DNA from 2 places in the Clostridium sp. D5 genome. Region 2 is predicted to be linked to the other one. Evidence: predicted binding sites of a transcription regulator. Region 2 holds the regulator's gene; the other holds the start of a gene.
The links. Region 2 encodes LexA, which represses DNA repair genes until DNA is damaged. Its sites were predicted from a motif close to CNAACANNTGTTNG; they were not measured.

Region 1 (16,239 bases), on a different contig from region 2:
TCAATCCCCGCTCCGATTGCCGCCGCAACCGGTTCTTCTATCAGGTGTACCTCTCTTGCCCCTGCAGCAAATGTAGCTTCCTCTACAGCCTTCTTTTCGACTTCCGTCACGCCGCTCGGCACGCAGATGCTGATACGTGGCTTCTTAAACGTCCTTTTTCCAAGAGACTTCTGTACAAAATATTTGATCATCTTCTCTGTCACAGTATAATCTGAAATAACTCCCTGTCGCAGCGGGCGCACCGCTACGATGTTACCGGGTGTTCTTCCCAGCATCAGGCGCGCTTCCTCCCCGATTGCCTTGATGACATTCGTATCCCTGTCAAATGCCACAACGGACGGTTCCTTCAGCACAACCCCTTTTCCTTTTACATACACCAGCACACTGGCTGTTCCCAAATCTATCCCGATATCTACAGACATATTAACGCTCCCTTCCACAACCCTTACTACTCTTTATCTCCACTCATTTGTACTTCTCTGCCTCCGGCAGAAATATCATTCAAGTATATTATGAATTCCTTTGTTTCCTCGGTGCAGTCTCTCCCCAACTTGCACCAATAGTATAATAAACTTTTCCAAAAATGGAAACCCCTTTTTTGTATTTTTAGTTTTTCTTAAGGATTATAAAAATACATACGCCAGAATACGACCTTTTTTTCCTAATGATACTAGTCTGATGCTAGTATGCTGAGTTCTAAAGTTTTTTATGTTAATACATTCAACAATTATAATAAATTGTTGAATTATAGCTATCACTTCCTTATAATATAACTATACCCGTTGTCTTGTTATGAAAATGGAGAGGATGAAATGGAAAATGTAAGGATAACTTTTGCAAAGTCAGAAGTTATCCTTTTTTATATTAAAGAATGCATGTGCAGTGTTCACTGTTTGGAAAAGCAAACAAATGCTAAAATATTTTTATAAAGAAGTTATCACGTGATAAAAAACTGTAAAAGGAGGCAAGGTGGAAAATGATGTTTGGTATGAGTATCGTAGTGCTCATATCCTATTTTTTAAGTATGCTGTCCGCCCTTCCTGCAAGTGTCCTGCAGAAACTGCGCTTTGATTTTCAGCCCGGTACCAAGGGCTCTTTTTTAGTAGAGACGTCATAGAAAGAGCTAAGCTGAAGATTAGCAGCAATACTGAGAGTATGTTCTTAAGGTTGTTTATAAAGTTATTTCTGCATCAACAAAATCTGTGGTTTTCAATGTATTTTGCACTTAATGAGAGGAGTGGTTTAAAGATGAGCAACAATAATGAGACAAATACCTTTACATCGGGACCCATATTGTCCCCATTTCTTAAGTTTACGTTTCCGATTCTGATTTCTATGTTTTTACAGGCTTTATACAGTGCGGTTGACTTAATTGTTATAAGCCGTTACTGCGGGCCTGCCGAGAGTGCTGCTGTATCCTCGGGCGGTAATGTCATGTATCTCCTTCAGGTCGTTGTCACAGGACTCGCTATGGGTGTGACTGTAGCTATTGGGCGGTACATAGGAGAAAATGACGGCGAAAGCGCTGCTAAATCTATGGGAGCTTCAATTAGTATATTTGCTGTTTTTGGCGTTATTTTAACTGTTATCATGGTTGTCATAACACCTTTATTGGTAAATGCTATGAACGTGCCGGTAGAAGCTCATGATTTTGCGGTTCAGTATTTATCAATATGCTGCAGCGGTTTGATTTTTATTGTCGGATATAATCTGCTAAGCTGTATATTCAGAGGCATCGGCAATTCTATTCTTCCGTTAGTTTTCGTCATTATTGCCTGTGTAATTAATGTTATTGGTGATGTTGTTTTAGTATCCGTATTTGATATGGGGGTAAAGGGCGTAGCCATAGCTACCGTAGGCGCCCAGGCCATAAGCCTTATTTTGTCAATTATTATCATCAGATTCACAAAGCTTCCATTTGTCTTCAAATTAAGCTACATTCGATTCGATAAAGAAAAGATCAAAGAGATGTTTTCAATTGGAACACCTGTAGCAATGAAAGATCTTGTTACTCAGATCTCATTTCTCGCTGTAAATACATTTGCAAACGGCATGGGACTTATCATGGCGGCCGGATACGGTATTGCATGGCGTGTTGTCAGTTTCGTATTGCTGATACCGATCTCTTACATGCAGTCTATGTCTGCATTTATTGCACAGAACATGGGGGCTAAGAAGCCGGAAAGAGCCAAAAGAACACTGTTCTATGGTATGGGGACTTCTGTTGTTACCGGACTGATCGTATTCTATTTTGTATGTTTCCATGGCGATGCGCTGGCTTCGATCTTCACTGCAGATCAGACAGTTATCGCTGCAGCGGCACAGTATCTCAAAGGATTCTCTGTTGACTGTATACAGGTTGGTATTCTATTCTGCTTTATGGGATTTTACAATGGCTGCAGCCGTACAAAGTTTGTATTTTTCCAGGCGTTCTGGGATTCATGGGTTATGCGTGTTCCCGCGGCTTATATTTACAGCCATATGGCAGGCGCAACACTGTTCCACCTGTCTCTCGCAACACCTACCGCTACTACAAGTACAATTATTGTATGTATTATTTACTATAATATTGTTAAGAAAAATATTTTCAATTATCCGAAAGCAATATCAAAAACTTCGGCATAACTTAAAAAATAAAATGAAAACCCATGAGATGCAGCAGCCTCCAGAACAATGTTTTGGAGGCTGTTTTAATTCTCAGCAGTCTGTTCCAGCCACTAAATAATTTGTCTTAAATAAACAGAACAAACATTCGATTTTCTCTGTACTTTTTTTTAAACCTCTGCTATAATCATATCTGACACTATACGAGTATGAAATTCCCAATTCAGGGAATTGTTAATATATGGAGGTATCAGGTTTATGGATCATTTTGAATTAGTATCAGAATATGCCCCTACCGGCGACCAGCCCCAGGCTATTGCCGACCTGGTGCAGGGCTTTAAAGAGGGAAATCAATTTGAAACCCTGCTCGGCGTTACCGGCTCCGGCAAGACATTTACCATGGCCAATGTCATTCAGGCGCTGAACAAACCCACTCTGATCATCGCCCACAATAAAACCCTGGCCGCGCAGCTCTACGGAGAATTCAAAGAGTTTTTCCCCCATAATGCGGTCGAATATTTTGTCTCCTACTACGACTATTACCAGCCGGAAGCCTATGTCCCCTCATCGGACACATATATTGCAAAGGACTCCGCCATCAACGACGAAATTGACAAACTCCGGCTGTCTGCCACTATGGCTCTTGCAGAGCGGCGGGATGTCATCATCGTAGCCAGCGTATCCTGCATCTATGGACTGGGAAGTCCGATGGACTACCAGAACATGGTGATCTCCCTGCGCCCGGGCATGACCAGGGACAGAGACGAGGTCATGGCCAAGCTGATTGAGATCCAGTATGACAGAAACGAGATGGATTTCCACCGCGGAACCTTCCGGGTGCGCGGAGACGTCCTGGAGGTAATCCCCGCTTACTCTGAGGATACTGCCATCCGTATCGAATGGTTCGGCGATGAGGTGGAGCGGATTACAGAGATTGACATCCTGACCGGTGAGATCAAAGACGAGCTGAAGCATATCGCTATTTTTCCCGCATCCCATTATGTTGTGGACAAGGAGAATATCGCACGCGCAGTGACTGCGATCGAAAAAGAGCTGGAAGAGCGGGTAAAGGAATTCAAACGACAGGATAAACTGCTGGAAGCACAGAGGATTGCCGAACGCACGAACTTTGATATTGAGATGCTCAAAGAGACCGGATTCTGTTCCGGCATCGAGAACTACTCCCGGCATCTGGCCGGACTCGCGCCAGGACAGCCGCCTTACACTCTCATTGATTATTTCCCGGATGATTTTATCATCATGATCGATGAGTCCCACAAGACCATTCCACAGATAGGCGGAATGTACTCCGGCGATCAGTCCCGCAAATCCACCCTCGTGGACTTTGGATTCCGGCTGCCGTCGGCCAAAGACAACCGGCCGCTTAATTTCCAGGAATTCGAGAGCAAGATTAATCAGGTGATGTTCGTATCAGCGACACCAAACGTCTATGAGGAAGAACACGAGCTTCTTCGGACAGAGCAGGTAATCCGTCCCACCGGGCTGCTGGATCCCGAAGTCACTGTTCGTCCGGTGGAAGGACAGATCGATGACCTGATCGGCGAAGTGAACAAAGAAATCGCCAAAAAGAATAAGGTTCTGGTGACAACCCTCACCAAACGGATGGCGGAAGACCTGACGGATTACATGCGCGAGGTCGGTATCCGTGTCAAGTATCTGCACTCCGGTGTTGATACTCTGGAACGCACGGAAATCATCCGGGACATGCGTCTGGATGTGTTTGATGTCCTGGTTGGTATTAACCTTCTGAGAGAAGGTCTGGATATTCCGGAGATCACACTGGTAGCGATCCTGGATGCAGACAAGGAAGGATTCCTGCGTTCCGCGACATCGCTGATCCAGACAATCGGCCGTGCCGCACGTAATGCAGAGGGACATGTTATCATGTACGCAGACACGATTACAGACTCCATGCGGACTGCTATGGAAGAAACACAGCGCCGCCGTGAGATACAGATGCAGTACAATGAGGAACATGGCATCACACCGCAGACCATCCAGAAGTCTGTGCGTGACCTGATCAGTATTTCCAAAAAAGTAGCCGCCGAAGAGATGCGGATGGAAAAAGATCCCGAATCCATGAGCAGAAAAGAACTGGAAAAATTAATCTCAGACCTGTCAAAACAGATGAAAAAAGCTGCTGCTGAACTGAACTTTGAATCCGCCGCAGAGCTCAGAGATAAGCTGGTGGAACTAAAGAAGGTCCTGAACGGCCTGGACGACTGACAGGTCAGGACAAACAGATAAGAAGTAACAGAAAGGACAAAACATGGGCAAAAAAATGGACGCCAGAAAGTACATCAAGATACGCGGCGCAAATGAAAACAACTTAAAAAATATAGATTTGGATATTCCCAGAAACGAGCTTGTTGTGCTCACCGGACTCAGCGGTTCCGGGAAGTCCTCTCTCGCATTTGATACGATTTATGCGGAAGGTCAGCGCAGATATATGGAATCACTGTCCTCCTACGCAAGACAATTTCTCGGACAGATGGAAAAGCCCAACGTGGAGAGCATCGAGGGGCTCTCTCCTGCGATTTCCATTGACCAGAAATCAACCAACCACAATCCCCGTTCTACTGTCGGGACCGTAACGGAGATTTACGATTATTTCCGTCTCCTCTACGCCCGAATCGGAATTCCGCACTGCCCGAAATGTGGCAAAGAGATCATGAAACAGACGGTAGACCAGATGGTGGACCAGGTGATGAGCCTGCCTGAAGGGACTAAGATCCAGCTTATGGCCCCCGTAGTCAGGGGACGCAAGGGAACCCATGCCAAGCTCCTGGAGCGCGCGAAAAGGAGCGGCTACGTGCGTGTACGCATAGACGGAAATCTCTATGAACTGTCAGAGGAGATCACCCTGGATAAAAATATCAAGCATAATATCGAAATCATTGTGGACCGCCTTGTAGTGAAACCGGGCATTGAAAAGAGGCTGACGGATTCCGTGGAAAGTGTACTGAGTCTTGCAGAGGGCCTGCTCACCGTGGATATCATCGGCGGTGAGGCCATGAATTTCAGTCAAAGCTTTGCCTGCCCCGACTGCGGGATCAGTATTGAAGAGATTGAGCCGAGAAGCTTTTCCTTCAACAACCCATTCGGTGCATGCCCTGTCTGCTTCGGCCTGGGATATAAGATGGAATTTGCAGAAGACCTGATCATACCCGATCCGTCACTCAGCATCAGTGAGGGCGCTATCACGGTTATCGGCTGGCAGTCCTGCACCGACAAGTCCAGTTTTACCAGAGCAATACTGGATGCCCTGTGCCAGGAATACAAGTTCGATCTGGATACACCATTTGAAAAGTATCCAAAGAAAATACATGATGTTATAATCCACGGTACAAACGGAAAGTCTATAAAGGTATATTATAAAGGGCAGCGCGGAGAAGGCGTCTATGATGTTACATTTGAAGGACTTCTCAAAAATGTAGAGCGCCGATACCGTGAGACAGGTTCCGAAACCATGAAGGCCGAATACGAGTCCTTTATGAATATCACGCCCTGCTCCGAATGTAAGGGACAGCGCTTGAAAAAAGGAGCCCTTGCCGTGACTGTAGGCGGACAGAATATCGCTGCCGTCACCGCTCTGTCCATCAATAAGCTGCAGAAGTTCCTGCAGGAGCTGCAGCTAACCGAGACGCAGATGCTGATCGGCGGGCAGATACTGAAGGAAATCAAAGCCCGCATTCAGTTCCTGATGGATGTCGGCCTGAATTATCTGACTCTTGCACGGGCAACCGCTTCTCTTTCCGGCGGGGAAGCCCAGAGAATCCGTCTGGCAACCCAGATCGGCTCCGGTCTGGTAGGCGTTGCTTATATTCTGGATGAACCCAGTATCGGCCTGCATCAGCGGGATAATGATAAGCTGCTCGGCACGTTGAAGCATCTCCGCGACCTGGGCAATACTCTGATCGTTGTAGAACACGATGAGGACACCATGCTGGCTGCAGACTGTATTGTAGACATCGGCCCCGGCGCAGGTGAGCACGGCGGAGAAGTAATCGCTGTCGGAACTGCGCAGGAAATCATGAAAAATAAGAACTCCATCACCGGGGCATATTTGAGCGGCAAGATTAAAATTCCGGTGCCCGAAAAAAGAGAAGAGCCAAACGGTTATCTCAAAATTATCGGTGCCCAGGAAAACAATCTGAAAAACATTGACGTGGATATCCCGCTTGGAATTATGACATGCGTGACAGGGGTTTCCGGATCCGGCAAAAGCTCCCTGGTAAACGAGATTCTCTATAAAAAACTGGCAAAAGAACTGAACCGAGCCAGAACAATTCCCGGAAAGCACAAGCGGATCGAAGGATTAGATCAGGTCGATAAAGTCATCGACATTGATCAGTCTCCGATCGGACGTACACCGCGTTCTAATCCGGCAACTTATACCGGAGTGTTCGATCTGATCAGGGACCTGTTTGCATCAACTCCCGATGCCAAAGCACGCGGCTATAAAAAGGGACGCTTCAGCTTCAACGTAAAGGGCGGCCGCTGCGAGGCCTGCAGCGGTGACGGTATCCTGAAGATAGAGATGCATTTCCTCCCGGACGTATACGTCCCCTGTGAAGTCTGCGGAGGCAAGCGCTACAACCGCGAGACACTGGAGGTAAAATACAAGGGAAAGACGATTTACGACGTCCTGAACATGACCGTAGAGGAAGCGCTGCACTTCTTCGAGCATGTTCCAAGCATCCGCAGAAAAATGGAGACACTCAACGATGTAGGCCTCTCCTACATCCGTCTGGGACAGCCATCCACGGAATTATCCGGAGGAGAAGCCCAGAGAATCAAGCTCGCTTCAGAACTGAGCAGACGCAGCACCGGAAAGACCGTCTACATCCTGGATGAACCGACAACAGGCCTTCATTTTGCCGATGTGCACAAACTGACCGAAATCCTCAGACGTCTCTCCGGCGACGGCAACACCGTCATCGTAATTGAGCACAATCTGGATGTTATCAAAACTGCCGATTATATCATCGATATCGGACCTGAAGGGGGCGATAAGGGAGGAACCATTGTCGCAACCGGAACACCGGAAGAAATCGCAAAGAACCCCAAATCCTATACAGGCAAATACGTTGATGCTGTGCTTAAGAGGGGATAATGGGGAAGCGGACGCCTGTCATAAATGTGGAGCGGGATGCCGTCTGGAGAAAAGAGGAAGGGGTCTGGAAGTAACCCGCTTACGGAGAAGTGCTAACGCAAAAGGAACTGTCCATGAGGGCACGTAACAACAATCGACTAGAAAGCCTGATGCTTTCTAGTCTAAGTTGTTACTGGGAAGTGATTTTGGAAAATCACTTCCCATCCCTCATGGACAGTTCCTTTTGCGTAAGCACTTCTAGACCGTGCGCTCTATACTTCCAGACCCCTTCCTCTTTTCTCCAGACGGCATCCCGCCCCACATTTATGACAGGCTGGGCGCATCAAGGCGGTTATAATTCCTCTTATAGGGGGACTGCTGACGGGAGAGGCGGATGGAGATGGATATGTAGTTTTGGTTATGCAGGGGAAGTGTTATATCGTATTTGGAGCTTGCGGAGGATTCCTGCTAATTTCTAAGGAGAGGCAATCATACCTGGCTGCCGGCTCACATCCGCTGCTCCCGTCTCGGAAGCCTCCCGAGGCAAGAGAGCTTTTCTTCCGACTGGATGCACGTAGCTGTCCGGAATCGCAGAAGTCCTCTTTGGGATGCGTCTTTGCGGTGTTACGGCCGCTACATCAAAATGAAAGCCAGCATATGGACTATTCGCAGGACTTCCAGTCCTGCGAATAAGCCGACTCAAGCGGGAATGCATCGGCATTCCCGTGTTTGTCGGCGGTGTCCATCATGCTGGCTTTCATTTTGATTTAGCGGCCGTTACACCGCGAAGCAGCATCCCAAAGAGGACTTCTGCGATTCCGGACAGCGGCCCCCATCCACTCACTCAAAACCTCGCGCCCTACTCTTCCTTTATGAAGGTGATTGAGGCATCTTTTGGGAGTGCCAGTTTGCATTCTACTTCGATACATTTTATAATTCCGGCAATGGCAGGGCAGGATGCATGCCCCGGCAGTTTTTCTGCTGCATACTCGTAAAGAGGACCGGTTCCTGGTTTGCCGAGACAGACATCGTAGGCATCCCATGTATCGCCTAATGCTTCCGTCATCTTATTGATGGGTTCACAGCCTGACGCTATCTTTACCTGTACCTCCATCCCGTCTTCTGAAATTGCTTCTACTTGTGTGTCAAGTCCGCATGGACCCGGCTGAATTAATACTTTTGTCATATCAACGCCTCCATTTTTCTTATATGTATTACAGCTATTATAGTCCTGCGGCGTCAGACAAGTCAATTCCTTTACTGCATAATAAAATGGAGCTATGTCCGGCTTTCCCCTGTTATATCATGGAATTCCATGGTATAATATTACGGCTGTTTTAATATTACAGATATGAAAAAATCTGCTATATAAGAGGAATTGACATAATGAAAAAAGGAATTGATTTGTTAAACGGACCCATTGCGGGGTCTTTAGCCAGGCTGGCTCTGCCTATCATGGGAACTTCACTGATCCAGATGGCCTATAATCTGACCGATATGCTCTGGATTGGACGGATCAGCAGCAATGCTGTGGCCGCCGTAGGGGCTGCCGGCATGTATATCTGGCTTTCTGCCGGCTTTACCATGCTTGCAAGAATGGGAGGGCAGGTACTTACTGCCCAGTCACTGGGAGCAGGAAAAGAGAAAAAAGCGGTGGAGTATGCCACGGCTTCTCTTCAGATGGGTCTGTTATTTGGACTTCTCTATGGCGTGATATCCGTAATTTTTAATAATCCACTGATTGGCTTTTTCCGCCTCAACAGCCCGGAAGTTATTCTGGATGCCCGGTGGTATCTGGCGATCACCTGCGGCGGAATTGTATTTAACTTCATGAACCAGATACTTACCGGTCTTCTGACCGCAATGGGTAACAGTATTGTCACCTTCTGGTCTACAACCATCGGACTGGTCATCAATCTGGTTCTGGATCCGCTTCTGATATTCGGACCGGGACCACTGCCCCGCCACGGCGTAAAAGGTGCCGCAATCGCCACCGTATTTGCTCAGGTCATGGTTTTTGTAATCTATATACTGCGTATTCGGAAGGATACTCTTATATTTTCGAATATTCACATTTTGCAGCGGCCATCTATAGACCGCATGAAGGATATCCTTCTCGTAGGACTTCCCGCTGCCGTCCAGAATCTGTTTTTTACCGGAGTTTCCATGCTGATTGCAAGGCTGATTGCCGGCTGGGGAGATGCCGCAGTTGCGGTCCAGAAAGTAGGAAGCCAGATCGAATCCATATCCTGGATGACTGCCGAGGGATTTGGAAGTGCAGTGAATGCGTTTGTTGCCCAGAATTACGGTGCAGGTAAAAATGACCGTGTAAGAAAAGGCTACTTCACTGCACTCAAGATCATGTGCACCTGGGGCCTTTTTACTACTCTCGCCCTCCTCCTTTTTCCAGAAATCCTGTTTCGCATCTTCATCCCGGAGGCAGACATCCTCCCCATGGGCGTAGATTATCTGCGGATTCTGGCCCTCTCCCAGCTCTTTATGTGCACAGAAACCGCATCAGCCGGTGCATTTCAGGGACTGGGCAAAACACTGCCCCCTTCCCTCATCGGAATCGCCTTCAACGCACTTCGCATCCCCCTGGCAATCACCCTGTCCGCTACCGCCCTGAAACTGAATGGTATCTGGTGGAGCATCAGCATCTCAAGCGTCCTCAAAGGCATAATACTGCCCGCCTGGCTGCTGTTCTATATGTACACTATTGCACAGAAAAAATACTTAAAATAGCCATTTAACGCAGTAGCCAGATGGCAGACACCGTATAACCAATGAACCGGAATGCAAAGAATAAGCTAAGCGGATCTAAAGAGAAAACGGCCGGATTTTATGGATGATATTTGATTCACAAAATCAAATATCATTGAAGGCTGAGCTGTGCTGTCATCAGACAGCGCAGTGAATCCTTCATGTTCCATAAAATCCGGCCGTTTTCTCTTTAGATGCGCTTAGCGAGTGGAAAGCCCCGAAAACCAGCATGCACTTACATCCCCGCGTCTTATACCAAAACTGCCGTCAGGCGGACCTCCCCCTTCACTCCCGCAGCCCAAGTATTCCCTCTACGAGTATTTTTATATCATCAAGTATATAATCAAATGCCCCCGCCTGGCACATATTGATCAATACCATCCCGATCGGCACCGCCAGGATCAAACCGAGCACGCTGCTCACCTTGTATCCTATATAGAGCAGAAGCAGTGTCACCAGCGGATTCAACCCCATGCTGTCACCAACCAGTTTGGGCTGCAGAAGCTGCCGCACCAGCTGAGTGATTGCATAAATAACAAGCAGCGCTGCAGTCATCTTGTAATCCCCTGTGAGAAGCTTGTAAAGCGCCCAGGGTATCATGGCTGTCCCCGTCCCAAAGAAAGGCAGGAAGTCCAGAAAAGCAATTAAAAATGCAATCAGGATGGCATAATGGACGCCAAACATCGCCAGCCCGGCAAACAGGATAAGAAATACAATTCCCATGATCTTAAACTGTGCCTTGAAATAACCGCCTACCGCGTATTTCAGGTTGTCCATAACCAGACTCATCCTTTTTTCCACTGACGGCGGTGAAACCTTTTTCAGCCACTGGATCACTTCTTCTCTCTGAACGGTAAAAAAGTAGGCCGACATCATTGCCACTATAAAAGCAATCAGATAGGAGGGCAGACTCTTCGCAAAATTCCCTGCAGCGGTCACCGTTGGCTGGCTGAGCTTTGTTACCAGTTCACCCATGTACTGATCCAGATTCGCCACGACTGCATTCCAGCCATTCTGTATTCCCTCCGGCAGCTTCGAGAATACTCCGGACAGGGTGCTCCCGATCTCCCGCAGGCCCTCTTCCAGCTGGGCATACAGTTCCGGGAAATTTTTAACCAGATCACCGATCTCGGCAGACACTTTACTGATGGCAAAATACAGCAGCAGTACAATCAGCGCCAGCACCACAATAACGATCAGTGCAGATCCCAGTTTTTTAACAATCTTCAGCCTTTTCTCCAGCCAGTTCACCACAGGCGTGGCAATTGCCGATATAATCCATCCAATAACAAACGGCATAAAAAATCCGATTGACTTTATCCCGATAAATACAAAAGCTGCTGTCGCCGCAATACTGAAAATAAGGCTTACAGCCACCTGCCAGTATGGCCGTCTGTTTTCCATATTTATTCCACCTCTGCTCTGTCTAAATACTCGCTTTCTATGAGTTCCCATATCTCATCTCTGCCCTGCTTTGTAGCTGAGGAAAAGGGAATAATCTTCGTACCCGGAACCAGATCCAGCCCCTCTCTCACCATTTTCACATGCTTCTGAATCTGGCTTCTCTTTATTTTATCCATCTTGGTAGCGATAATAATGGGCTGAAATCCCTGCCCAACAATCCAGCTGTACATCATCTTATCATTTGCCGAAGGCTCGTGCCGGATATCGATCAGAAGAAAAATTGCTTTCAGCCGGGCAGAGCCGTTCAGATAACGTTCGATCAGCTTTCCCCACTGTACCTTTTCCTTCTCCGATACTTTTGCATATCCGTAACCCGGAAGATCCACCAGATACATTTCTTCGTTAATATTATAAAAATTAATCGTCTGTGTTTTCCCCGGGGTGGCGGATATTCTCGCATAAGATTTCCGGTTCATCAGCGCATTGATCAGGGAAGATTTTCCCACATTTGATTTTCCGGCAAATGCAATCTCCGGTTTATCATTGTCCGGAAGTACGCTCGTAATCCCGCAAACTGTCTCTAAGTTAATATTTTTGATTACCATACTATTCTCCTGTCTGTGGCTGATCCCCGCTTGTCTCACCGATCAGAGCTTTCTTCAGTACCTCATCCATGCTTTCAACGGGCAGGATTTCCAGACCTTTTGTGATCTCGGCGGAGAGCTCCTCCACGTCAATCTGGTTTTCTTTCGGCACAAGCACCATCTTGATCCCGGCATTCTTTGCTGCAAGCAGCTTTTCCTTCAGACCGCCGATTGGAAGAACCCGCCCCCGAAGTGTCACCTCACCGGTCATAGCCAGGTCTGCCCGCACCTTCTGGCCTGTGATAGCCGAAAGCATGGCCGTTGCCATGGTAATGCCCGCTGAAGGACCGTCTTTTGGCACCGCACCTTCCGGTATATGGACATGGATGTCATGCTTTTCAAAGAAATTCTCCGCAATCTGATACTGCCTGCTGACGGAACGGATATAACTGATCCCCGTTCTTGCAGACTCTTTCATCACATCGCCCAGCTGCCCTGTAAGCATAATTTCTCCATTTCCCGGCATTACATTCACTTCAATCTGAAGGGTGTCGCCGCCCACGCTTGTCCACGCCAGACCGCGTACGATCCCCACCTCATCAGAAGCATTGACCATCTGATACGTATATTTTTCTTTTCCAAGATATTTATGGATATTCTTCTCAGATATCGTAATCTTATCCTTTTTTGTCGTCAGTATTTCCTTTGCAGCCTTTCTGCAGATATTTCCAATCTTCCTCTCCAGCTGCCGGACACCCGCTTCCTTCGTGTAGTTGCGCGCCATCTTCCAGATCGCGTGCTTGCTAAAAACCAGCTGTTCTTCTTTCAAACCATGTTTCTCCAGCTGTTTTGGAATCAAATGTTCTATGGCAATGTGGAGTTTCTCATTCTCCGTATAGCTGCTCACTTCGATTACTTCCATGCGGTCCAGAAGCGGCCTTGGTATAGTCTGCAGCGTATTTGCCGTCGTAATAAACAGTACCTCCGACAGATCCAGCGGCACCTCCAGATAATGATCCCGGAATTTGCTGTTCTGTTCGCTGTCCAATACTTCCAGAAGGGCAGAAAAAGTATCCCCCTTGTAATCTGTACTCACCTTGTCTATCTCATCAAGAAGCATCACCGGGTTTCTTGCGCCTGCAGTTTTCATCGCGTTTGCTATTCTGCCCGGCATGGCGCCCACATATGTCTTTCTGTGTCCCCTGATCTCTGCCTCATCTCTCACACCGCCCAGCGATATTCTTACATAAGGCTTCTTCAATGCCCTTGCCAGAGATTTGGCAATAGACGTCTTGCCGGTTCCCGGCGGTCCCACAAGACACAGAATCGGACTTTCGCCCTTTTTGGTCAGAGAACGCACAGCGAGAAATTCCAGCACTCTTTCCTTCACCTGTTCCAGCCCATAATGATCCTCGTCCAGCACTTTCCGGGCAAATTCGATGTCGTTGCTGTCCTTTACAGCCTTATTCCACGGCATTTCCAGCAGCGTCTCGATATAAGTCCGAATCACACCGCTCTCCGCCGGACTATTCAGGGAGCTTTTAAAACGGTTGATTTCCTTCTCCAGTTTCTCTTTTATTTCTTTGGGGGCCTTCAACGCTTTTGCGGCCTTTTCGAACTCTTCCGCATCTGTAAGAGTTGTATCATCTCCCAGTTCCTCACGGATTAGTTTTAACTGCTCACGGAGAATATATTCTCTCTGGTGTTTATCCACCCTCTCCTTCACTTTCAGCTGGATTTCTTCTTTGAGGTTCATGATCTGTATTTCATTCACCAGTTTAAAGGCCAGTGCCTCATATCGCTTCCAAAAATCCGTTTCATTAAGGATTTCCTGCAGGTCTGTATAAAACAGCGGAGTATTTGCCGCAATCTCGTCCACCAGCTTTTTCAGTCCCTTTATTTCCAGAACCTGGGCCACTGATTCTTTAGACATCTTCCCGCTCTTTGCCGCAAAGTCCACAAACATGTCTTTGAGACCGCGTTCCATTGCCTGTTCGTTTAGATCATTCCGGATAAGCACATCGGACTCATCCATAACCTCCACATCCGCGCGCAGATAGGGATCCTCGTATTCTATCTTCTGAAGCACGCCCCTTGTTTCCCCGGAAACCAGTACCCGCAGAATATGCTTTGGCAGCTTGATAATCTGCTTGATTATCCCTACAGTTCCTACTTCATACAGATCCTCCTGCTTTGGATTCTCTGTCTCCAGATCTTTTTGTGTTATCATGAAAATCTTCTGGTCTTCTACCATTGCCTCCTGGATAGCCGCTATAGAGCGCTGGCGGCTGACATCAAAATGTACCACCATCTCCGGCATGATTGTCATGCCGCGCAGCGCGACCATAGGAAGGCTCTGCTTTTCACTTTTCATATTCTCTCCTCCACCACAATGCCAAGAAAAGGCGGATACATGGTATTCCACTGCACCCGCCCGTTTTTCTTATGCACTCTCTGATGCCAGGAACGATCTGCGTTCTTCACCATCGCATTCATACAATGGGATTCCCGTTCCTTTCACCGCTTCTTTCGTGATACGACATGCTTTAATCGTATCATCAGACGGCACCTTAAACATGGTGTCCATCATAATATCTTCCATGATTGCCCTCAGGCCTCTGGCTCCTGTCTTCCTTGCCAGAGATGTCTCTGCTATCGCATAAAGAGCTTCCTTATCAAATTCCAGCCTCACTCCATCTAACTCCAGCAGCTTCTGATACTGCTTAACAATAGCGCTCTTAGGCTCCGTCAATATTCTGATCAAAGCTTCTTTATCCAGCATATCCAGTGAAACTGTAACCGGCAGACGCCCTACAAGCTCCGGAATAAGACCGTACTTTACCAGATCCTGCGGCAGTACCTGATGCAGCAGCACATCGACATTCTCTTCATGCTTGGATGCTATCTCTGCATTGAAACCGATGGATTTCTTGTCAAGACGAGTCTCAATCATCTTGTCGATTCCCTCAAAAGCTCCGCCGCAGATAAACAGAATGTTCGTCGTATCGATCTGAATCAGTTCCTGATGAGGATGCTTTCTGCCTCCCTGAGGAGGAACAGATGCAACTGTTCCCTCGATAATCTTCAAAAGCGCCTGCTGCACTCCCTCACCGGATACATCACGGGTAATAGACGGGTTCTCTGATTTTCTTGTAATCTTATCTATCTCGTCAATATAGATGATACCGTGCTCTGCGCGCTCAATGTCTCCATCCGCAGCCTGAATCACCTTCAGAAGGATATTCTCAACATCCTCACCTACATAACCTGCCTCTGTCAATGCTGTCGCATCTGCAATAGCAAAAGGTACATTCAATATCCTCGCCAGCGTCTGAGCAAGCAGCGTTTTACCGCATCCGGTTGGTCCCAGCATCAATATATTACTCTTTTGCAGTTCAACCCCTAAGTCCTGCTCTGCCATAATCCGCTTGTAATGATTATATACAGCTACTGAAAGAACCTTCTTTGCTTCATCCTGTCCGATTACATATTCATCCAGAAAAGCCTTTATCTCCTCCGGTGTCAGCAGATTGATGTCCTCAAACACTCTTCTTTCGTCATATTCAAATTCTTCCTCAATGATCTCCGCACACACATCGATACACTCATCACAGATATAGGCCCCGTTCGGGCCTGCAATCAGCTTGCGTACCTGTGCCTGAGTCTTATTGCAGAAAGAACATCTCACTGTATCATCGCTTACTTTTCCTGCCATAATGCTCTTCACCTCATATTGCCATTAGTGACTGGCAATTACTTCATCTATTA
Region 2 (16,239 bases):
TTGTATCCAAAGCCGTTGAATCTGCCGCTCTCCTCTCTCCTGTCCGCGACGGGCGATTGGTTTTCGTTCATGGTATGAGATAAATAAACGAGACAGTCTGCGGGGTGTTCTGCAGACTGTCTCTGGGTGAGTTTATATATCAATACATAGGGATGTATATTGATACCTTTATCTATATAACAGTAAATAGTAAATTGATCCTTCTATAATAACTTCTGTCACTCAGCTTTGTTTATCCAGCGGCCTGTCAGACTTTCTTTCACCAGTCTGTTTATTCCTGGCTATTGAACTCCGTGTCGTTATAGGCAATCATGATATTCTGGCCCGCCTGAATATCATCTGTGCTGAGTGAGTTCATCTCTTTTAATACCATGACGTATTCTGTAACTGATTTGTAGTCTTCTGTAATATATTCTTCAGCGATATCCCATAAAGTATCTCCCGGCTGAATCTCAATACTCTTAAAATACTTAAAGTTAACAGGTTCCTCTGTACGGCTGCCGTGTGCTGAAATCAAAAGATTTCCGAACAAAGTGCATGCTCCAAATATAAAAAATACTGCTGTGATACATAATACCAGGATTCTCTTATGATCTACCGTGCGCTTCTCAGTTACACATACCATTGAACGATTTCTTTCTCTCCTCATCTGCGGCTCCCCCCGTTATAACTCTCTTTTGATTAATTTATTCCCTCTCGTTATGCTGTATCGAACATTTGTTCTTCATGCCTTAAATTATATAACACGAACAAATGTTTGTCAATACTGTTTTGCTGTTTTTCGAACATATTTTCGCAACAAGTGTTTGCTTTTTAATTTTAACTATGGTACTATGTTTATAGAATGAGTTGAGCTGTCGGGTTTAACGGATTAAGGAGGGTTATATGTCACAGGGTAAGATCAGCAAAAAGCAGCTGGAGATATTAGAATACATAAAATCACAGATATTAGAACGGGGATTCCCCCCTGCTGTACGCGAGATTTGTGAGGCTGTTAATTTAAAGTCTACTTCATCCGTACATTCTCATCTTGAGACATTGGAGAAGAACGGATATATAAGGCGTGATCCAACGAAGCCCAGAGCCATAGAGATATTAGATGATACATTCAACCTGACCAGACGCGAGGTGGTGAATGTTCCGCTTGTCGGCCGTGTAGCCGCAGGGGAGCCGCTGCTGGCCCAGGAGAACATTGAGAACTACTTCCCGATCCCCATGGAATTCATGCCGAACAAGCAGACCTTTATGCTGACTGTAAAGGGCGAAAGTATGATCAACGCAGGAATTCTGGACGGCGACATGGTACTCGTAGAACAGGAACATACCGCATCCAACGGTGATATGGTAGTTGCACTTGTAGAAGACGGGGCCACCGTCAAGACCTTCTACAAAGAAGAAGGCGTATACCGTCTCCAGCCTGAAAACGACTACATGGAGCCTATCATAGTAAAAGAAGTCTCAATTCTTGGAAAGGTTATCGGAGTCTTCCGCTTTTTCTAAAAGCATATCCTGAGCGGGGATATCTTTATAACGCCAGACTAATTAAACAAAGGCAATATCAAATAAAGACACGCAGCCTCAAGGCTGCATGTCTTTATCACTTTTCTGCTCAATTATTGCACGCTTGTGTTTCTAATGACTATAATCCTAACTGCATTCCGTCGGGATCCCTTTTCGGTCTTTTCTGATCTGTTCCAAAATATATTCGCTTATCTGAGGTGGCTCCGTATATGGACGTGCCAGATAATATCCCTGCATATAATCAACGCCCAGTTCCATCGCCTTATGCATCTCCTGTTCCATCTCTATTCCTTCTGCAATGACTTTGATATTCCGCTCTTTTGCATAGGAAATTGTATTTTCCACAATCTTCTGCTTATCGATATTAAGGTGAATGCCGGATATAATCTCTCTGTCAATTTTAATATACTTAGGGGCAAGTTCAATAAGGATTCTTTCGCCATTATACCCGCTTCCATAATCATCCAGTGCAAAATCGGTATTCCAGCGGTTCACAAGAACCCGTTTTACATCCATGGCTTCTTTATCCGTCTCTGCATACTCGGTAATTTCAAATACAAAATGATCCAGATACCCTTTGCACTCGGATTCGATAAACTCAATCATCCGGTTGCTCAGCCTGTAATCCGCCAGCGAATTAATAAATACTTTGCAATCCGGTTTGATCCGTTTATTTCTAACATGCTGAACAAATGTGGAAGTTGCCATTTTCCATGTCAGTTCTTCTACTTTGTCCAGTTTATGTTCTTCCCTTGCCAGTGCCAGGATTTCTGCCGGATTGCGTAATGTCGGCATTGTTCCCCTCATAAGGGCCTCATAGGCATATATCTCTCCGGTATGCGCATCTACGATGGGCTGGAAATAATACTCTACTTTTTCACGTTCCAGAAGCTCTGTCAGCTCCCTGCGGTTCTGTGATATATATTCTTCGCTGTGATAAGCACCCAGGTCAAAATCGCTGATTTCACCTTTAGTAGAGTGTTTCACCTGATACATGGCAAAATCAGAATACTGCAGGAGCTGCCCGTAATGGCGGGAATCTCTTGGATACCAGGAAATACCTCCGGACATTTTTAATTTCAGCCGCTGCATGGGCGGAAGCAGGATATATTCCTGATCAATCCCCTTTTTCAACCCCGAAAGAATCCGAGTGATCTCCTCCTCCGTATCGTATCCATAAAAGAAAATATAGAACTCATCCCCTGAATTACGCGATATAATCGTGTTGGAAGGTGTATATTTGCGGAAACTGTCCGCAGCAGCCTGGATATATTTATCACCGTAATCATGCCCGAACTTGTCATTGATCTGCTTCAGATTATCCAAATCCATCATAACCAGCGCCGCCTTTTTCAGACATGTCTCGCCTTTCTCAAAGAGCTGCTGCATAATCCGCTGGAATGCCCTCCTGTTTTTCAGGCCTGTAAGAAGATCATGGTCGCGTTCGTGTTCAATCAGCTGCTTCTCCTGTATGGTTTTTGTAATATCCTCCACAATCCCAATTACTCTTTTGTCTTCCAGGCTGGAATAACTGAGCCTGATATAAATTTCCTTTTCCCTGTATGGCATTTTATACAGTACATAGTCTTCGGCTTCCTCCTCTTTATAGACTTCCAGCTCTTTCATCTCTCTGATGAATGACTCCACATCCATATTCCTGGCAGAAACAATCTCTTTGCCAAATATATGAAAAAAGCCATCCGTCATAAAGAGAGTTTTACTATTCATATCAATCTCAAATCCTGCTATCCGTATACTTGCTTTGTTCAGGATCTGTGTAAACTTCGTTGCAGAATCTATCACATCACGGCTCAGCTTTTCAATAGACTCTTCCAACTGATCAAACTCATAAATATTCGTCCTTGGGAGCCTTATTTTTCTCTTCGTGTCCATCCGCTGTATATTTTTTGAAACCAGGTGGATCGGCCGGGATATCATAAAACTTACAAGCACGCTGCCAGCTATCCCCATAATGATTGTCAGAATAATTGCAACGATAATATAGGACATAATATGACTGGAAAACTCAGTCAGATCGTGTTCCTTAACTGCTCCTGCAAGTCCCCACTGGTCGGATTCGAAGGGGCCGTTGGAATCATAAAGCTGCAGATATTCCATATCCATATTATAGCGTTCATTATCAGTCCCGGTGAAATAAAGCTCTCCGTTATTTGTACTTGACACATCCAGGATTTCCATATTTGGTACAATACTATCGTCGGATGAAAAAACGGTCATATAATCTCCTGTTTTCGCATCTTTTACAATAAGCAGATAGGAAGAAGGCTTATCTTTCATTAGTTCTTCGGATGGAAGCATCGTAGCAAGATAATCCAGAGTGATTTCCATCCCCAGAGTACCATAGACTTTACCTGTTGAAGTAATCAGAGGTACAGTGTAGGATATCATTATCTTATCATCGTCCGTGAGCGTATGCGGCTTCCCCCAGTAACCCAGTTCTGTCAGCGAAGCTGCTTCAGGGTTCTTATAGCCCTGTTCCTGGGGATTCAGTAATAAGTCGTAAGTCTCCTCATTTTCCGCTTTAAATATAAACTGCGGCTTCCATGCACTGTCCGTAGCAATGTCCAGGCTATGTACAAGGTCAACGGAACCTCTCTCGATCAGCAGATCGCTGTTGCGGACAGAAGCGCTTGTATCGGGATCCAGATCCCGGAAATAGACGCCCGGCCGCGAAAATGACTTCTGCTTCCTCAGCATTTCCGGATCATCTGTATTAAAAACAACAAATGCTCCGGTCACTTTATTGGAACGAAGCATTTCGATCAGATTTCCGGAAATCTCTGAGACAAGCGGGAAACAGGCATCAGAGTTTTTCCCTATATTATCAAGGTCGATCGTACCGTCCTGGTCAAATTTTTCCGCCGTCTCATTGATAACCTGAATTGTATAAGAGACATTGGACCAGCTGTTGATCATCTCATTCTGCAGGTAACTTGTACGATTTGATACCTTTCCCTGTACAATGCCTTTGGCATTCTCATCGAGCTCCTGGATTGCTCCCCCGAATATAAAAGTTCCCGAAAGAAGCATCACTTCAGTTAAAGTAAGGAGGACCATGGGAATCAGCATTCTTCTCAGTATAGGCTGTGCCTTTCGTCTGTTAATACGCATTCCGCTATGCCCTCCTCTCTTCAATCTGCCATACGTTTTATGCAGAACCGGATTTTATTTATTGTCCACCAATTTTTCCAGAGAAGCCAGCGTCTCCTCATACCAGCTTTCAAAGTTCTCATCTGTATCAAACTTGCTGACAGCCTCTTCTCTGGACACGCCGCCTTGTATTGCGGTTTCTACCGCTTCTCTGTCCGCGCTTGCTTTGTCTGACAATGAATACTCCAGTACATTACGTGCATCAGTGCCATTTTCAAAGGCACGGGTCGTATATAATGTAGTTTCTTCAATCTGTGTCAGAGAGGCATCCAGAACCTGAATAACGCTGTCATCCGTGCTGTCAATACTTTTATTAATGAGCTCTTTGTCATTGGCCTCTTTTTTAACAGGCAGATATCCGGACGTTACCGCAAACTTTATATTGCGGTCCGTATCTGTAAACCATTTCAGGAATTCCACGGAAGCTTCTATCTCCGCCTTATCTTCCTTTTCCATGACAACCATACCGGCACCCTGCTGTACAGAATACTTTTCGCCGTCTTCAAAGCGCGGACACTCAAAAGCCTGCATCTCTATCGGATATGTATTTTCATCATCCAGGGTTACCTGATCCGGGAAAAATGTTGCTCCGGCTGAAGAGCCGACAAATGCCAGTATATTTCCAGTCTTTATATCGTCACTGCGGAACTTTCCGGAGGAAGCAAAATAACCATTGATATAGGGCACGTAATAATTATCCCAAAGCATTCGTACAATATCCTTATCAAAATTCAGGGCCGGCTTACCGTCCTTGACAGAGAAAATCTCTGTACCCAGCTGGCGTGCCCCTATGATAAAGTAATTGGCCATGGCGTCTCTGCCAAAGAAAGCAATCCCGTCATCCGGCTTATCTGTTATGCTGTCTGTCCATTCATAATACGCCTTTGATGTAGCTGTAATTCCTTCAATTGTGGAGATATCCTCAAGAGAAGCACCTGTAGCATCAGCAAACTTATCCCAGTCTGTCTTATTCAGCATAAAAACTTCTGTTGCTTTGGCAATCGGGAATATCTTCAGGGTGTCCTCTGAAGAAAATTTACCTTCATCAATATAGCTGTTCATATATTCACTGATCTCATCCTCAGTCATATATCCCATCAAATCCACAGCCATGCCTTTCTGATCTACCGCATAGGCCGTGTCTGCATAAGCCGCAAATACATTCGGGATATCCTTGGCTCCCACTTTTCCGTCGATGGAGGCCAGAACATTCTCTTCCAGGTCAGCCACATTTCCAAGACTGGATGCCTTCACCTTAATCCCCAGTTCTTTTCCCCGGCTCTCATTGAACGCTGCCACCAGCTCGTTAAATGCATCCTGCTGTGCACCATTATAATAGTGCCAGACCTCAATTGATACCGGCTTCTTCGGATCCAGCAGGCTCTCTTTTTCTTTTGTTTTTTCTTCTGCAGAAGAACACCCGGCTGTCAGGCAAAGAATGGCAGCTGTTATTAAGCAGACTGCAGCTTTATATACGCGCTTCATCATTGTATCTCCTTCATCCGCTTACCTGTTACAGCGCCTCGATATCTACATCCACCCCGTCACGCCAGATGCGTTCCAGATCATAAAACAGTCGGTTCTCCTTATCGAAAATGTGCACGATAATATCGCCGAAGTCGAGCAGCACCCAGCTTGCAGTTCCATAGCCTTCACGCTGTTTTAGTACGAAGCCCGCTTTATGGAGGCATTCTTCAACATTGTCAACCAGAGCCCTCACCTGGCTTTCATTACTGCCGTTGGCTATTATGAAATAATCCGCAAGCACGGAGACACCGGCAATGTCTATCACCTTAATGTCCTCCCCCTTCTTTTCATCCAGCGCTTTACAGGCGATACGCGCCATTTTTCTTGCCTGTTCCATACATTAATCTCCTTTACCTTCTTAATTTGTGTGATAAAATTCATAAGTTCTGACAGTCGCCGGGTCAATCTCCCTGCCCACATTCTGCAAATATGAAATAGTAGAACCGGCACTGAGCGCCACCGCCCTGTTCAGATTTGAAAATGCTGCACTTCTCACTTCACTCAGAACAGGAATCTCCTGCCTGCCCGGCTCGATATAGTCGGCGATGTAAATGATCTTCTCAAGCAGCGACATCTCCGGCTTTCCCGTGGTGTGATAAGTGATAGCGCCCAGGATATCAGAATCCTTAATATTATATTCATGTTCCGCAAGATATGCCCCCAGCTTTGCATGTATCAGGGCAGGCATCTTTCTCTCAGACTCAGTCAGCGTAATATTGAATTCCCTGCATAATCTGATCTGTTCCTTGCCGGAGCAGTACTTTCCGCAGTCATGAAGCAGCCCAGCCAGCATAGCTTTGCTTATATCCGCGTCATGACACATGGCAAGCGAAGCTGCGGTATACATGACTCCCAGCGTATGCTCATAGCGTTCGGGTTTTAATCTTTTCTCCAGTTTTTTTTGAATTCCCGTAATATCCGTCATGACTCCACTTCCCTGTATAAATGATGTTCTTTTATATATTCAGCCACTGCGTCAGGCACAAAATAATGTACCGTCAGTCCCTTCGCAGCCCTCTCCCGGATCGTCGTTGAAGAAATCTCAAGAAGTGGTGCCCGGAGCAGTTTAATATCGGCCCCATACGTCTCTTTCAGATATACAATCTGTTTCTTCATATCTCCCACATCCTTGTCGTCTCTCATGGCAGCGAGTATCGTACAGGTAGGAAATATCTCTTTGAAATACTTCCACTGTTCAATGGAAAACAGAGAATCTGCTCCCAGTATAAAATAAAATTCGTTGCCCGGATACTGTTCATGGAACTCCAGCATCGTCCGGTAAGTGTAGGAATGAACCCCTGCCCTGGCCTCGTGCAGGGACAGCTTAAAGTGCGGAGAACCGCTGATCGCTGCCCTTACCATCTCAATCCTGTGAGTGAGCAGGGTGTCCATCTCTTCTGTATCTTTGTGAGGTGGATTACCATTCGGTAAAAACCATACTTCGTCCAGCTTAAACTCTTCAAAGGCAAATTCACCCAAAAGCAAATGCCCTATATGGATCGGGTCAAATGTGCCTCCCATGATGCCGATTCTCATAAAATCCTCCTACGGAAGTACGATCTTTTTCTTGTCGTCTTTTCCTTCCCTGTATAATACAATCTTCTTGCCGATAACCTGTACAACCTGGGAACGTGTCCGTCCTGCAACCAGTTCTGCCAGTTCTCTCGGATCATCTGCGCAGTTCTGCAGGACGCTGATCTTAATCAGCTCTCTGGCTTCCAGGGCTTCTGAAATTGCTTCGGTAAGTCCCGGAGTAATACTGGACTTACCGATCTGAAAGATCGGGTCCATTGTCATGGCAAGGCTTTTTAAATAAGCTCTCTGTTTTGTTGTCATTCTATTTTATCTCCTGTTTATTTATAATAGTCAAACTGTAAACCGTACATCTTAACTGTTTCACCCTCCTGGATGCCCGCCTGTTCCAGGTCTTTCAGGATGCCGGAATCTTTTAAGAACTTCTGGAAGAACGCAAAGCCCTTCTCAGAATCCAGGTTCGTGTAACCAAGCATCTTTTCGATCTTCGGACCTTCCACGACATACAGTTCGCCTTCTTTCTCCACTGTATAAGGCAGATCTTCATAGATCAGCTCATCCTCAGGGAAATATTCCTGCTCAAACACAACAGGCTTTACATCCATATTCTGGAGCTGTCCGCTCACATAATATAAAAGCTCTGAGATTCCCTGGCCGGATACTCCTGAAATAGGGAATACTTTCATTCCTTTTGGCTCAAATTCCGCCCTCAGCCTGTCCACAGGATCTTCATCTTCGCTGTATATCAGGTCTGTCTTGTTGGCGGCAATCACCTGCGGACGCTTTGCAATCTCTGGATTATAGGCTGTCAGTTCTGCATTGATTTTATAGATATCATCCACCGGGTCACGGCCCTCCGTGCCCGCCGCATCGACCACATGGATCATCATCTTTGTCCGTTCGATATGGCGCAGGAATTCATGTCCGAGTCCGATGCCTTCGGAAGCTCCTTCAATCAGTCCTGGAATATCTGCCATAACAAATCCCTTGGCGCCTTCCAGATCTACCACTCCAAGATTCGGATTCAACGTTGTAAAGTGATAATTGGCTATCTTCGGATCGGCATTCGTAACCCGGGAAAGCAGCGTTGACTTTCCGACATTCGGAAATCCAATCAGGCCAACGTCTGCGATGACCTTCAGCTCCAGGTTTACCTCCAGTTCCATGGCCGGCTGTCCGGGCTGTGCATACTTCGGCACCTGCATGGTGGAGGTTGCAAAATGCTGATTGCCAAGTCCTCCTCTGCCGCCTTTTAAAACGATCTGGCGTCGGTTATCCCCGGACATATCTGCAATGACTTTTCCTGTTCTCGATTCTTTCAGTACGGTTCCTTCCGGTACTTTCAATACAAGATCTTTACCGTCTTTTCCGTGGCAGCGGCGCTTACCGCCTTCCTCGCCGTCGCTGGCCGCGTATTTTCTTTTATGACGGAAGTCTACCAGCGTATTCAGGCCCTCATCTATTTCAAAAATCAGGTCGCCGCCTTTTCCCCCATCGCCACCGTCCGGTCCGCCGTTTGGAACATAAAGTTCCCTCCGAAAGCTGCAGTGCCCGTCCCCGCCTTTTCCGGATCTTATGAAAATTTTCGCTCTATCTGCAAACATATTATATATCCTTTTCTATTATCTATTTTTTTCCAATTCAATATCTTTCTTATTATATCACAACATAATTCCTTTTACTATTCATAATTCCCTGATTTCACATATCCTATGTAACAGTTTAGGCAAGCCTGAACTGTTGATATTTCTCAGAATAAAATAGAGTTTCGCTTGCGAAACTCGCGCCTGCGGCGGTCGCATCGCGACATCTACATCTTACGCCGCAGTGCGCATCCCGCCGGGAGGGCTTTATTATCTTATAGGCGAACTTTCCTATAAGATAATAAACAGGCCTCAGACTGTTAGGTCTGAGGCCGTGTGTGCTAAACTAATTATTCAGCTACTGGATAGATAGAAACCTGTTTCTTATCTCTTCCTTTTCTCTCGTATCTGACAACACCATCTACTAAAGCAAACAGTGTGTCATCTCCGCCGCGTCCTACATTCACGCCTGGATGAATTCTTGTTCCACGCTGTCTGTAAAGGATATTGCCGGCTTTAACGAACTGTCCGTCAGCTCTTTTGGCACCTAATCTTTTAGACTCAGAGTCACGGCCGTTCTTGGAAGAACCAACTCCCTTTTTATGAGCAAAATACTGAAGGTTCAACTTCATCATGGTTATTACACCTCCTCGAAGATAATATCAATGTATGGTTCATATTCGCTGTCATCTTCTATTTCTCCCAACCCAAGAATCATAGTCTTTAACAGCAGATCAGCATCATGTGTAGGCTTCTCACCGGTAAATCTGAACTGAATCAGCCCCTGTGCATCTTCCGAGTCATCTGTCACAACAGAGATCTCATCAGATGTATATCTCTCAATCGCATTTATCGTATTGATAATCAGCGCTGAGGCCGCTGCACATACAATGTCCATACCCTCATCAGAGTATCCGGCATGTCCCTGTGCATCAAAACCTACATATTCATGCTTGTCAGTCTTATAAATCGTTACTTTAATCATTCTGTCACCGGGTTATGCGTTGATCTTGTCAATCTTAACTGCAGTATACTGCTGTCTGTGACCATTTTTCTTATGGTATCCAGATTTTCTCTTATACTTGTAAACGACAACTTTTTTAGCTTTGCCGTCGCCAATTACAGAAGCTGTAACTGTTACACCTTCGACTGTCGGATTTCCAACAACAAGATTGTCGTTGTTCACTGCAAGTACCTGGTCAAATGTATAAGTCTCGCCAGCCTCTACCCCAAGTTTTTCTACTTTAATGATATCGCCTTCGGCTACTTTGTACTGTTTACCACCTGTTGCTATAATTGCGTACATATGGCACCTCCTATTATCATTACTCGCCAATTACGGTGTCTGTCAGAACGACAGAACTTATAAACCTCATTGCGCGGCATACCGTTGTAGTATAGCACACGAAAATTTATTAAGTCAATAGTTTTCTGGCATTTTCGTCAAAAATCCTGTTTTTCTCCGTCTCTGTGAACGGAAGCCTGTTCATGTATTCTGCAGATTCTGCCTGCCCGGTCCATGGAGAATCTGTAGCAAATAAAATCTTGTCCGTGCCATGATTCCTGCAGATGCGCACGAACTGTCCGTCATCAATCTCACCAAATACTACAGCCGTATCCAGATAAACCTGCTTTCCCACGATACAGCGTTCAACATCATCCCAGCACTTAAACCCTCCCATATGGGCAATTACCAGCTTTTCCGGCTGCACTTCATCAATCACTTCAGCAGCCATCTGCGGCGCACAGTAAATACAGTCCGGATATCCCGGGTCATAGCCGCCGTGCACTGTAATGATAAACCCCAGCTCTGATGCATAAGAAACAATTCGTTTGTAGCGGATATCGTTAAACATGGTCTCCTGATATGCAGGATGCAGCTTAATCCCCTTAACCCCCATATCTTTCAGAGTACGCAGCTCGCTCCTGTAGTCACTGCTGTCAGGATGGAGTCCGCCGAACGAGATAATCTCCCCTTCCTGAAACTGTGCTGCAAAGCGGTTAATACTTTCGAACTGGGCCGGTTTTGTAACCACCGGGAGGGCTATGGAAATATCCATGCCAGCTTTCTGCCCGGAAGCTTTTAAACCATCGGCCGTTCCGTCTGTAAAGGGAACGGTTCTGCATCTGGCGCTCAAAAACCCCAATGTTTTGCCGGCAATTTTATCTGGGAAAATGTGTGTATGAAAATCGATCATATTATTTTGCCTCTACTTATCGCAATCATTCAACTTATCATAACAGTACTCTATAATGCTTCTGCGGGTGATAATACCGATAAATTTATTCTGGTCATCCACAACGGGCACAAAGTTCTGGTTCATAGCCGTCTTTACAAGATCTTCCATGTCCGCATCGGCAGGAACCACATCAAAGTTTGCCTTGCGCGGGAAATCACGAATAAAAATAGTCTCAGCACTTTTGATATCCAGATTTTTATAAGACTTGATCCCCCAGAGCAGATCGCCTTCTGTGACCGTCCCCACAAATTCGCCCTCCCGGTTCAGCATCGGAATGGATGCGTACTTGTGGTACTCCATTGTCTCCAGCACTTGACGCAGCGTACAGTCATTATAGATATAAGCAACTTCATTTTTCGGTTTTAAAAAGAACAGAATGTTCATAACTAAATCCGTTACCTTTCCTTAGATTTGTGTTAATACAAAAATTTCATACAGGGCTCTGATGGCATTTTTAAAATCATCATGTCTGACACCTACGATAATATTCAGCTCACTGGACCCCTGGTCAATCATTTTAACATTAATATGCGCATGGGCAAGGGCTGAGAAAATCCTGCCCGCTGTTCCGCGGGTAGCACGCATTCCCCGGCCTACAATAGCAATCAGTGCAAGATCTGATTCCAGTTCGATATGGTCAGGATCCACCTCCTTGTGGATTCCCGCAAGTACCTGCTGCTCTTTCTCCTCGAATTCATCCTTATGGACAAATATCGTCATCGTATCAATTCCGGACGGCATATGCTCAATAGAAATATCGTTTGCCTCAAATACCTGAAGCACTTTACGGCAGAAGCCAATCTCGGAGTTCATCATCGCCTTTTCAACTGTGATGGAAGCGAAACCATCTGTACCAGCAATACCGGTAATGGTATACTTTGGCTGTCTGCAAGTTCCTTCTACAATTAATGTTCCTTTATCCTGCGGCGCATTGGTATTGCGGATGTTAATCGGTATTCCGGCTTTTCTTACCGGAAAGATGGCATCCTCGTGAAGCACGCTTGCCCCCATGTAGGAAAGCTCCCGCAGTTCTTTATATGTAATCGTCTCTATAGATTTTGGGTTTTTGACAATCCGGGGGTCTGCAATCAGAAAGCCTGAAACATCTGTCCAGTTTTCATATAAATCCGCTGAAACGGCCAGTGCAACAAGTGAACCTGTGACGTCAGAACCGCCTCTTGAGAATGTTGCAACCGTTCCATCCTCTTTTGCACCGTAAAATCCCGGAATTACGGCGTGCGTAACATCCTTGAGACGGGCAGCGAGCAGATCGTTTGTCACCTTATCATTGAAAGTTCCGTCTTCATTAAAACGGATCACCTCTGCCGCATCTACAAACTCGAATCCAAGATATGCTGCAGCCACCTTGCCGTTCAGGTATTCGCCTCTGGATGCAGCATAATCTCTTCCGGCCTTCTTGCCGAAATTTTCGCGGATCATCTCAAAATCTTCATCCAGGGAAAGAGTCAGATTCAATCCTTCTATAATTTCATTATATCTGTCTTGAATTTCAGATAGCAAATCTGTAAAGTTCTTTTCCTTGATTGCTGTTCCGTAACAGCTGTAGAGCATATCAGTCACCTTCGTGTCGCCTGAAAACCGCTTTCCGGGTGCAGACGGTACAACATATCGTCTGGATTCATCAGAACGTATGATATCCCCAACCTTTTTAAACTGCTCGGCACTGGCCAAAGAACTTCCGCCAAATTTTACTACTTTTTTCATTCCTCATTTCCTCCAATATACATAGAAAGGTATCCCTTATCCTGCATCATTCCTCCGTGTAAAGCCAGATGCTGCATGACAGTAAAAACCTTTTCAAAATTTCTGCGCTCTCGGTAAACTATTATAACGCAGTCATTCCCGCTTGTAAATCTATTATTTCTTATTTTTTTGCATTTTCAGACAAAAAATCCTGCATTTTTATTCATAAATCTAATCCCAAACTCCATTTTCTGCAAATTCAGTAAATAACATCTGCATACTCTGCACCTGCGGCCCTTTTCAGATCACCGGGGGCCAGCTTCAGCTGCATGCCCAGTTTTCCTCCGCTGACATATAGATAATCCAGCCCCTGTGCAGTTTCATTTATTATAGTAGGAAAAGACTTTTTCATCCCGATTGCGGTACATCCGCCCCTAACATATCCTGTCACAGGAGTGATCTCTTTTACAGGCAGCATTTCCAGTGATTTTTCTCCTGCTGACCGGGCTGCTTTTTTCATGTCCAGTTCTGCCTCAATGGGAATCACGAACACATAGTGCATTCCGCTTTTTCCGGTTGTTACAAGCGTCTTATATACTCTGTCATGAGGCAGGCCCGCCTTGTCGGCAGTTGTAATTCCATCCACGAATTCATCGCATTCGTAAGTCTGATATTCATAAGATATCTTATATCTGTCCAATATGCGCATGGCATTTGTCTTCAATTCCTTTTTACTCATGGTCTCCTCCTGGTTCGTATTCTTTTCATAAATCAAACAGGCTGAGCTGTTCTAACTGATATGGCCGTTTATAACTCGATATGATATCCTGCATCTGGTACAGAATTCCCGCGTCCTGGCACTCTTTTGTAAAAACCTTCCACAACTGCCGTGACCGCGGGCTTCTGCATTCATAGGAATACCCAAATTTCTTCTGATATTTTTCTGCAATCTGCTCTCCCGGAAACAGATGATTCAGCCTGTCAAAGTACCATTCCCTCTGGTTTTCACGCAGCGTCACTCCAAAAGCAGGATAAATAAACTTTGCCCCCGCTTCACCTGCCATGTGTACAATTCTTCGGATATTTTCATCGGAATCTTCAAGAAAAGGAAGGACGGGCATCAAAAGAACACCCGCGTATATTCCATGTTCTGTCAGTTCACGGATTAATGCAAAGCGTTCCGAAGACGGCGGTACACCTGGTTCTATCTTTTTTGCCAGGGCATCGTCAGAAGTCGTGATTGTAACTTTGCACAGTACCGGTGAATGCTCTTTAATATCTTCAAGAACATCAATATCTCTTGCCAGCAGCCTGCTCTTCGTGGCAACCGCGATCCCGAACTCAAATGCATTGCATAGCTCCAATGCATGCCGCGTAAGTTCCAGTTCCTTTTCAAATGGATTGTAAGGATCGCTCATGGCCCCGGTAGAAATTACGCCCCGTTTTGTTTTTCTGCGCAGTTCATCACGTATAATTGTCAGGGCGTTTTCTTTTGCCCTGACCGTATCAAATGAAGTGATGCCATAACAATCCGAACGACTGTCACAGTATATACATCCATGACAGCACCCTTTATAAATATTCATATTATACTCTGTTCCAAACCAATATTCCGGTTTTTTAGAGCGTGTGATTATCGTTTTAGCTGGAATGTACTCCATAATTAACAGCCCTTTTCCTGATCTCCTGACTTTACAGGTCCTTATTAGTGCGCTTTCGGCATGATTTCAGATTGTATTTTTGTATACAATTACTTTTCCTGTTTATATTTTATGCGGTATTCATTCATCAAACTCATTTTAGAATTGTATACATGAATACTATGTTTTTTTACTTACATTTCTTCTTGCTTATTACCCTTGTTTTACTTTTTAAAAGTTGTATACAATTATACAATTCTAAAAACGTAAAAAAATTATTCTGCAATGCTCTCATAAAGAGGCCTGCGGACTTTTTTTCGGGTCAATTCAACAAGCTGTAATTCAGTTACATCCACCAGCGTTGCCTGAATCGGATCTTTGGAGAGATGCTGGCGGAAGGTTTTTAAAAGTTCTCTGGTAGCATCTGCATCATCCAGGTTAATAAAATCCACGATAATAATTCCGGAAAGATTCCGCAGGCGCATCTGCTTTGCAACTTCTCTTGCAGCCTCCAGATTGATTTTCAGGTAAGTTTCCAGAGGGTTCTTTTTTGCATTGCATTTTCCCGAGTTTACATCAATCACGGTCAGTGCTTCTGTATACTGGATTACCAAATATGCACCAGTTTTAAGCCATACCCGTTCACTCAGTGCCCGTTCCAGGACAGTATGGGTATTGTACAGTTTTGCAAGAGAAAGCTGCCCGTCATGGTACAATCTGAGCTTGTCCAGTTCGAAGGGCTGTTCCTTTTTATAATATTCCCTGACCTGTCCGTAAAGCTCTTCATCCTCAATTATAATTTCAGTCAGACCTTCGGTATACACATTTTTCAGGTCGGATATATAAGCCGGGGGAGCCTGCTGCAGACATGTAAAGCAAGTCCTTGTACCGGCCGTTTTCTTCAGAACACTGTAGTTTTGTTCCAGACTTTTAATTTCTTCTAGAATCTGGTCAAATTCAGCATCGCCGGCATTGGTGCGGATAATAAGTCCATATTCTTCATTTTTATACGGCAGAAGCCGTTCTTTTAATTCTTCGCGCTGTGCTTTCGGCAGTTTGCCGGAAGTTCCGATTCTTGTATTTCCAGTTGTAAGGATTGCATATCTGCCGGTAAAGCTCAGATTGCTGCTGACAGTCGGTGCTTTTGTTTTCACCGCCTCCTTGCTGATCTGGACAACCAGTTCGTCCCCGATACACAGAGGTTTCCTGCCAGCTTTATGCGTAAACAGGGCATTCGCGGCCTGGCTCATGTCATAATAACATTCCACGCCGCTTTCTATCTCTATAAAAGCCGCTCCGATATTCGGGACAATATTTTTT

Region 1: uvrB (excinuclease ABC subunit UvrB) is a predicted target of LexA. The motif match lies at 2,742-2,755, and genes of this name have one in related genera.

Annotation. Positions count from the first base shown of each region.
Region 1 covers NZ_GL870818.1:126,002-142,240, reverse strand. Annotated here, with positions in the region: gene HMPREF0240_RS19080 (rod shape-determining protein) at 1-422, opposite strand, end outside; gene HMPREF0240_RS24505 (hypothetical protein) at 977-1,117, shown strand; gene HMPREF0240_RS19075 (MATE family efflux transporter) at 1,249-2,625, shown strand; gene uvrB (excinuclease ABC subunit UvrB) at 2,863-4,851, shown strand; gene uvrA (excinuclease ABC subunit UvrA) at 4,895-7,741, shown strand; gene HMPREF0240_RS19060 (hypothetical protein) at 8,580-8,906, opposite strand; gene HMPREF0240_RS19055 (MATE family efflux transporter) at 9,107-10,465, shown strand; gene ytvI (sporulation integral membrane protein YtvI) at 10,769-11,887, opposite strand; gene yihA (ribosome biogenesis GTP-binding protein YihA/YsxC) at 11,890-12,492, opposite strand; gene lon (endopeptidase La) at 12,494-14,845, opposite strand; gene clpX (ATP-dependent Clp protease ATP-binding subunit ClpX) at 14,915-16,186, opposite strand; gene clpP (ATP-dependent Clp endopeptidase proteolytic subunit ClpP) at 16,211-16,239, opposite strand, start outside.
Region 2 covers NZ_GL870814.1:293,877-310,115, forward strand. Annotated here, with positions in the region: gene HMPREF0240_RS14885 (ABC transporter substrate-binding protein) at 1-83, shown strand, start outside; gene HMPREF0240_RS14890 (LysM peptidoglycan-binding domain-containing protein) at 272-649, opposite strand; gene lexA (transcriptional repressor LexA) at 886-1,500, shown strand; gene HMPREF0240_RS14900 (EAL domain-containing protein) at 1,648-4,653, opposite strand; gene HMPREF0240_RS14905 (extracellular solute-binding protein) at 4,708-6,180, opposite strand; gene rsfS (ribosome silencing factor) at 6,206-6,556, opposite strand; gene yqeK (bis(5'-nucleosyl)-tetraphosphatase (symmetrical) YqeK) at 6,578-7,144, opposite strand; gene nadD (nicotinate-nucleotide adenylyltransferase) at 7,141-7,755, opposite strand; gene yhbY (ribosome assembly RNA-binding protein YhbY) at 7,765-8,055, opposite strand; gene obgE (GTPase ObgE) at 8,073-9,356, opposite strand; gene rpmA (50S ribosomal protein L27) at 9,686-9,970, opposite strand; gene HMPREF0240_RS14940 (ribosomal-processing cysteine protease Prp) at 9,976-10,320, opposite strand; gene rplU (50S ribosomal protein L21) at 10,333-10,641, opposite strand; gene HMPREF0240_RS14950 (amidohydrolase family protein) at 10,751-11,533, opposite strand; gene HMPREF0240_RS14955 (CBS domain-containing protein) at 11,546-11,959, opposite strand; gene HMPREF0240_RS14960 (aspartate kinase) at 11,981-13,300, opposite strand; gene ybaK (Cys-tRNA(Pro) deacylase) at 13,539-14,018, opposite strand; gene HMPREF0240_RS14970 (radical SAM protein) at 14,044-14,940, opposite strand; gene HMPREF0240_RS14975 (ribonuclease E/G) at 15,195-16,239, opposite strand, start outside.